2 regions of the Pseudomonas sp. 300 genome follow, and region 1 is predicted to be linked to the other one. Evidence: riboswitches for the same ligand, from Rfam matches in the RefSeq annotation. Region 1 holds a riboswitch; the other holds the start of a gene.

Region 1 (3,987 bases):
TGCCATCGTGGTCCTTGTCGCGCAGCAAAGTGATGCGGTTCGGACTCGGGACGCCGGCACCGGCGCGGCCCATGACTTTCTTCATGACCCAGCCTTTGACGCCTTTGCCATCGTCGGGTTTGGGCGGCGCATTGGTTTCGGCGACCAGCACGTCGCCGTTCGGCAGCACGTACAGCCAGCGCGGGTGATCGAGGTTTTCAGCAAAGGCCGCCACTTGCGTTCCCGCTGCCGCCACAGGTTTCACGCCGTCCGGCCAACCGATCGCCGGGGCGATATTCACCGTAGGGATCAGGGTTTTGTTCGGTTCTGGCAGTTTGGGTGACGGGCCGGTGCCGTCGGAGACTTGCAGGCTGGAGGTTTCACCACAGGCGGCGAGCCCTCCGGCGAGGGCGATGACGAGAACGAATTGGGGCTTGCGCATACTGATCTTCCCTATAAATGCAGTGGCCTGATCAATAGAGAAGCGCAAACCCGCGATGGTTCAACCGGTCAGCCGCGGGCTTCCTTGAACAGCACGGCGATGCCGGGATGATAGTTGCCCGCTTCGTTGCGCAACTTGCGGTAGGCGTAGGGGAAATACCAGGCGACGGCGCAGGTGTGTTCCTTTTGCAGGTCGTCGACCATGTCCTGGAGTTCTTCCGGGGTGGCGCCGTGTTGGGACTTTTGCGGTGCGACGAACAGGCAGCCGAGTTTCAGGTCGCTGGCGTAGCTGATGCGCTTGGCGTCGCTGGTGATATCGACCAGGGCCTGTGTCAGGTTCAGGCTGTTGACCCGTGGCCAACGCTGCGTGGCCTGAAGGTAGGCGCGTTCTTCGCTGGTGGCAATGAACAGGTCGGCGCGAGCGTTGCGTTCACCTTCCTCGTTCTGTTTGCGGGTCGGTGTGTGCTGCAGCGTGACCATTTCCGCCATCCACGCCGCGGCCGAGAGCAAGCCGAGGTTGGCTTTTTCGTCGTACCAGTAAGGCGTGTCGTTATCGCCGCGCACCGCGTTGTAGCGGTCTATACAGTCAAACCAGCGCTCCAGCACCGGGCGCAGGAATTCCAGCTTCGGATTGCTGATGATCATGCCTTGCATGTGGCTCACCCTTGTTATTGTGTTGTCAGGTTGTGGCGCTTTGATATCACTGCTGAGAGCGTGGCACAAGATTGGCGTCATTTTATTGATCAGTGGCAGTTATTCGCCCAGCGGCGTCCCGGCTTTAATTGACGCTCCACCCCCAACCCTCTAACCTTCGCGGCTTGTTTCAGGTGCTCTGTGGCCTTGGTCGACAGAGTGAAACAGGGAAGCCGGTGAGTGCGTGCGTTCAACACATTAACAACCACGATCCCGGCGCTGCCCCCGCAACGGTAAATGAGAGAAGACTGCGCCTTGAGCCACTGTGTCAATTGACATGGGAAGGCGCGCAGTCAGGCGAAGCGCCGCTCATGAGCCCGGAGACCGGCCTGATCCATCCAGCGGCATCACGGTGGGCGATGCCAGGCTTCTTGCCGTCTATTCTTGTGCCTGCCCGCCGTTATCCAGCCTCAACGGAGAGCTCCCCATGACTGATACTCCCGATCGTGACGAACGCCATCTGGCGCGCATGCTGCGCAAAAAAGCCGTGATTGACGAGCGCATCGCCAACTCCCCGAATGAATGCGGCCTGCTGCTGGTGTTGACCGGCAACGGCAAAGGCAAAAGCAGCTCGGCCTTCGGCATGCTCGCGCGCTCTATGGGCCACGGCATGCAATGCGGCGTGGTGCAGTTCATCAAGGGTCGCAACAGCACGGGCGAAGAGTTGTTCTTCCGGCGCTTCCCGGAGCAGGTGCGGTTTCATGTGATGGGCGAGGGTTTTACCTGGGAAACCCAGGACCGCCAGCGTGACATCGCCGCCGCCGAAGCTGCATGGGAAGTGTCCCGCGAATTGCTGCGTGATCCGTCGATCGGCCTGGTGGTGCTTGATGAACTGAACATCGCCCTCAAGCACGGGTACCTCGACCTCGATCAGGTGCTCAGCGACTTGCAGGCGCGTCCGCCGATGCAACACGTGGTGGTCACCGGTCGCGGCGCCAAGCCGGAAATGATCGATCTGGCCGACACCGTCACTGAAATGGGCGTGATCAAGCATGCGTTCCAGGCCGGGATCAAAGCGCAAAAAGGCGTCGAGCTGTGAATCAACCACGTCATTGCCCGGCGGTCTTGATTGCCGCGCCGGCCTCCGGTCAGGGCAAGACCACCGTCACCGCCGCGCTGGCCCGTTTGCATCGCAATCAGGGGCGCAAGGTGCGTGTGTTCAAATGCGGCCCGGACTTTCTCGATCCGATGATTCTCGAGCGCGCCAGCGGTGCGCCGGTGTATCAATTGGACATGTGGATGGTCGGCGAGCAGGAAAGTCGTCGACTGTTGTGGGAAGCCGCCGGTGAAGCGGATCTGATTCTGATCGAAGGCGTCATGGGCCTGTTCGACGGCACGCCGTCCAGCGCTGACCTGGCGCGGCATTTCGGTGTGCCGGTGCTCGGGGTGATCGATGGCACGGCGATGGCGCAGACCTTTGGCGCGCTGGCGTTGGGGTTGGCGAAGTATCAGCCGGACTTGCCGTTCGCTGGGGTGCTGGCCAACCGCGTCGGCACCTTGCGCCATGCGCAATTGCTTGAAGGCAGCCTGACTGAAGGTTTGCGTTGGTACGGCGCGTTGTCCCGGGAAACCGGGATTGAACTGCCGAGTCGGCACCTCGGCCTGGTTCAGGCCAGCGAGCTGAACGACCTCGACGTGCGCCTCGATGCAGCGGCTGAATCACTGGCCAACAGTTGTGACGTTGCACTACCGCCGCCTGTGGAATTCGCTGCTCCAGAAGTGATCGCTGCCGAGCCGTTGCTGGCCGGCGTTCGCATTGCCGTGGCCCGTGATGAAGCGTTTGCGTTCACTTATGGCGCGAGCCTGGATTTGCTGCGAGCCATGGGCGCCGAATTGTCATTTTTCTCGCCGATCCGCGACACGCAATTGCCGGAGGCTGACAGCCTCTATCTGCCGGGTGGCTACCCCGAATTGCACCATGTGGCGCTGTCCCGGAACACCCAAATGCTCAACGCCATTCGCGCTCACCACGCGGCGGGCAAACCGTTGCTGGCCGAGTGCGGCGGCATGTTGTATTTGCTCGATTCGCTGACCGATGTCGAAGGCTCGCGCGCAGAACTGGTGGGGTTGCTGGCCGGTGATGCGGTGATGCAGAAACGCCTGGCGGCGCTGGCGTTGCAAGCGGTCGAGTTGCCGGAAGGCTCGCTCCGTGGGCATACCTATCATCATTCGTTGACCAGTACCGAGCTGGAGCCGCTTGCTCGCGGCCTGAGTCCTAACGGTGGGCGTGGTGCGGAGGCGGTTTATCGTGAGGGGCGGATGACCGCTTCTTATGTGCATTTTTATTTTCCGTCGAATCCGACTGCGATTGCCGCATTGTTTGCGCCTGACCGTGCGGACACCATCGCTGGCAAGCCAGCTCCCACGGTTGACCGTGTATTACCTGAAGAAACGCAAGTCCCTGTGGGAGCTGGCGTGCCAGCGATGAGGCCATGACCGACAACGCATTCAGTCAGGCCGAAAGGGAAGCGGTTTATCGCGCGATAGCCGAACGCCGCGACATGCGCCACTTCAGCGGAGGCACCGTCGAACCTGAACTGCTCCGACGCCTGCTCGAAGCCGCACATCAGGCGCCGAGTGTCGGCCTGATGCAGCCCTGGCGGTTCATCCGTATCAGCGATCGGGTCCTGCGCGGCAAGATCCAGTTGCTGGTGGAGGAAGAACGCATGCGCACCGCCGAAGCCCTTGGCGAGCGCACCGACGAATTCATGAAGCTGAAAGTCGAAGGCATCAACGATTGCGCCGAGGTGCTGGTCGCGGCGTTGATGGACGATCGCGAGCGGCACATCTTTGGCCGTCGCACCTTGCCTGAAATGGACATGGCCTCATTGTCCTGCGCGATCCAGAACCTGTGGCTGGCGTCCCGTGCCGAAG
Region 2 (3,987 bases), 1.4 Mb from region 1:
CCCCACTGACGGTCGAAATGCTTGTCGAAACGCGTGCCCACGCCCTGAATCAACAGGCGCATCGGCTTGTTCGGAATCGCCGCGAAACCTTTGACCCGCAGGATGCCGTGCTTGACCACCAGTTGGGTCAGCGCGTCCATCAGCAGACTTTCGTCAGCTTGAGGCAGCTCGATGGAAATGGAGTCGAACGCGTCGTGATCGTGGTCATCTTCGCCTTCATGATGGTGATCGTGATGGCTGTGACGGCTGTCGATGTGTTCTTCGGAGCCGGCACCGAGGCCGATCAGCACGTCCAGCGGCAGGCGACCGCTGCTGGCTTCGATTACTTTGACTGCCGGCGGCAACTCTTCAGCGACTTCCAGGCGCACACGAGCCAGGTCCTCAGGGCTGATCAGGTCGGCCTTGTTGAGAATCACCAGATCGGCGCTGGCCAGTTGGTCGGCAAACAACTCGTGCAGCGGCGATTCGTGATCCAGGTTCGGGTCGAGTTTGCGCTGGGCGTCCACTTGATCGGGGAACGCGGCGAACGTACCAGCGGCAACGGCCGGGCTGTCGACCACGGTGATCACCGCGTCAACGGTGCAGGCACTGCGGATTTCCGGCCACTGGAAGGCTTGAACCAGCGGCTTTGGCAGGGCCAGACCCGAGGTTTCGATCAGGATGTGATCGAGATCGCCGCGACGGGCTACAAGTTCACGCATCACCGGGAAGAATTCTTCCTGAACGGTGCAGCACAGGCAGCCGTTGGCCAGTTCGTAGACGCGGCCGTTGGCTTCTTCTTCGGTGCAACCGATCGAGCACTGCTTGAGGATTTCACCGTCGATGCCCAGCTCGCCGAACTCGTTGACGATCACCGCGATGCGGCGGCCTTGCGCGTTGTCGAGCATGTGCCGCAGCAAGGTGGTTTTGCCCGAGCCGAGGAAGCCGGTAACGATGGTGACGGGGAGTTTGGCCAGTGTTTTCATCGGATGCCCTTTGGCAAGGTGGCGGGCATACGGGACGACAATCGCGGCGACGGATGCGCGCGCGGAAGAGTTCGCCACCGGATCACCCCGCCCGGTTGTAGTGAGAATCTGTGTCGAGGCAGGTCTCCTGGCTGACGGTGTGCCTGTCGCTAGACTGGCGTTTGCTGCGCCTTCCCGCGGGCTCCAGGGCTGGAGCGTGCAGTGGCGTGGCAGCGAACATCACCGTTCACAGTTGCGGGGGCAGCCGCGGCATCGACCGCGTTCCCTTCTTAGCTTCGGCAAACGCCGAAGAACCTCGAAAGCGCAAGGCTACGCATGGTGTGTGGGCGGGTCAATGTCCGTCAGTTGATTGCAATCCCCTGTGGCGAGGGGATTTATCCCCGTTGGGCTGCGAAGCGGCCCCCTGCATTCCTTCAGGGCCCCGCAAGCAGGTTTTGCGACGGCGTCGCCGCCGAACGGGGATAAATCCCCTCGCCACAGGTAACACTCCTTGCCCTTGCCCCCGAGTTGAGAACCCTTGCCAATTGACGCCCAACCCCCGCCCATGCTCTCCTACACGCCTTGTTACGGGTGCCCTTCACAGGGTGAAACGGGAAACCGGTGAATCATGTGCTTTACTCAAAGCCATGTCAGTCCGGTGCTGCCCCCGCAACGGTAAGCGAGCGAAGCGTCAGATCCACTGTGCCGGCAATTCGGCATGGGAAGGTGACGCTTGCAGGTTTCGGTTGACGCCCAAGCCCCTCGCGAGCCCGGAGACCGGCCCGCAACACAAAGTGACGATTACGTTCACTGAACAACAAACCCGCGGTGGGCGGGCGCTGTTTGAACCTCTGCGAGCCCGATTCGCAGGGGTCTTCCATGCGCTCTATTCACCCGCTGACAGACCAGAGGGAAGCGCCATGTCGATCATCAGCAGCACCGGCAGCAACACCGATAAGAGCACCACCAGCACCACCACGACCCTGACCCAACGCCTGACCGCTGCCGTATGCGCATCGATCCTTGGCGCGTGCCTGGTGTATTTCGCCGGTTTCTCGCACATCGAAGCGGTGCACAACGCCGCGCACGATACCCGTCACAGCTCCGCTTTCCCGTGCCATTGAGACCTGTCGACATGATCAAGCGTATTGCGCAAACCGCAGGTTTCACCGGGCTGCTGGCCGCCCTGCTGCTGACCCTGCTGCAAAGCTTCTGGGTCGCTCCGCTGATTCTGCAGGCCGAGACTTACGAAAAATCCGAGCCGGCCGCTGTTGAAGTTCATGAGCACGCCGCCGGTGCCGCCGCTCACACCCACGATGCCGAAGCCTGGGAGCCGCAAGACGGCTGGCAGCGCGTGCTGTCCACCACGGGCGGCAATCTGGTAGTTGCCGTCGGTTTTGCGCTGATGCTCGCTGGCCTCTACACCTTGCGCGCACCGACCAAAACCTCGCAGGGCCTGCTCTGGGGCCTGGCCGGTTACGCGACGTTCGTACTGGCGCCAACCCTCGGCCTGCCACCGGAACTGCCGGGCACCGCCGCAGCGGATCTGGCACAACGGCAAATCTGGTGGATCGGCACCGCTGCATCCACTGCGGTTGGCATCGCGCTGATCGTGTTCAGCCGTCATTGGCTGATGAAGATTCTCGGCGTGGCCATCCTGGCGGTTCCACATGTGATCGGCGCACCGCAACCGGAAGTGCACTCGATGCTCGCGCCGGAAGCCCTGGAAACCCAGTTCAAAATCGCTTCGCAGCTGACCAACATGGGATTCTGGCTGGCTCTGGGCCTGATCAGCGCCTGGTTGTTCCGCCGCAAAAGCGATGGCCAATACCACGCATGACCAACACCCGCACAGCGCCGACGTTAGTGGTCGGCCTGGGCTGCCAGCGCGGCTGCCCCGTGAGCACGCTGCGGGCGTTACTCGATCAGGCGCTACAGGCGCATCAAATCGGGCTTCACCAGATCAAGGCCTTCGCCAGCATCGATCTGAAGCGTGATGAACCTGGCCTGATCGAACTCGCTGCACAACTCGCGCTGCCCCTGATGTACTTCAGCAGTGAACAACTGGCCGGTTATCAACCACGACTCAGCCACCGCTCGGACATCGCCTTCGAACGCACCGGCTGCTACGGCGTAGCAGAAAGTGCCGCCCTCGCCCTTGCCGAACAACTGGCCCAGGCGCCGGCAAAACTGCTGATTTCCCGACAAAAGTATGCCCAGGCGACCCTGGCATTGGCCTGCTCTGCGTAAAATCCTCGATAATCCTCGCCTTCGATCATGAGCAATCTTCATCTGAAGCCTTGACCAGCCCCTTTTTCTGACAGGAAACGACGATGACCGTCTACTTCATTGGCGCAGGTCCCGGCGACCCGGAACTAATCACCGTCAAAGGCCAACGACTGATCCGCAGCTGCCCGGTGATCATCTACGCCGGCTCACTGGTCCCGGCCGCCGTGCTGGAAGGCCACAATGCCGAACAGGTGGTCAACAGCGCCGAATTGCACCTGGAACAGATCATCGAACTGATCAAAAGCGCCCATGCCAACGGCCAGGACGTCGCTCGCGTACATTCCGGCGATCCGAGTCTGTATGGCGCGATTGGTGAACAGATTCGCTACCTGCGCGAACTCGATATTGCGTTTGAAATCATTCCCGGTGTTACAGCGACAGCGGCGTGTGCGGCGCTTTTGGGGGCGGAGCTGACGTTGCCAGACGTGTCACAGAGCGTGATCCTGACTCGCTACGCCGACAAGACCAGCATGCCGGCAGGTGAGGAACTGGGGAATTTGGCGCAGCATGGGGCGACCATGGCCATTCATTTGGGGGTGAATCATCTACAGAAAATCCTGATCGAATTGCTCCCGCATTACGGCGCGGATTGTCCGATTGCGGTGATTCACCGGGCGACCTGGCCGGATCAGGATTGGGTGGTGGGGACGATTGCGGATATTGCCGGGAAGGTTGAGGCGAAGGGTTTTCGGCGCACGGCGTTGATTCTGGTAGGTCGGGTGTTGGGCAGTGATCATTTCAGCGAGTCGTCGCT

What was found. Region 1 has a riboswitch for cobalamin ahead of cobO (cob(I)yrinic acid a,c-diamide adenosyltransferase). Riboswitches for the same ligand answer to the same signal wherever they lie in the genome.
Region 2: it holds a riboswitch for cobalamin, as region 1 does, so the genes downstream of both, Q7W83_RS12685 (CbtB domain-containing protein) here and cobO (cob(I)yrinic acid a,c-diamide adenosyltransferase) in region 1, are expected to answer to the same signal.

The regions. Positions count from the first base shown of each region.
Region 1 covers NZ_JAVLRV010000002.1:2,665,546-2,669,532, reverse strand. Annotated here, with positions in the region: gene Q7W83_RS18545 (PQQ-dependent sugar dehydrogenase) at 1-421, opposite strand, end outside; gene Q7W83_RS18540 (hypothetical protein) at 490-1,074, opposite strand; cobalamin riboswitch at 1,229-1,460, shown strand; gene cobO (cob(I)yrinic acid a,c-diamide adenosyltransferase) at 1,541-2,152, shown strand; gene Q7W83_RS18530 (cobyrinate a,c-diamide synthase) at 2,149-3,549, shown strand; gene bluB (5,6-dimethylbenzimidazole synthase) at 3,546-3,987, shown strand, end outside.
Region 2 covers NZ_JAVLRV010000002.1:1,309,481-1,313,467, reverse strand. Annotated here, with positions in the region: gene cobW (cobalamin biosynthesis protein CobW) at 1-965, opposite strand, end outside; cobalamin riboswitch at 1,066-1,278, opposite strand; cobalamin riboswitch at 1,517-1,744, shown strand; gene Q7W83_RS12685 (CbtB domain-containing protein) at 1,865-2,068, shown strand; gene Q7W83_RS12680 (CbtA family protein) at 2,080-2,784, shown strand; gene Q7W83_RS12675 (cobalamin biosynthesis protein) at 2,781-3,194, shown strand; gene cobM (precorrin-4 C(11)-methyltransferase) at 3,278-3,987, shown strand, end outside.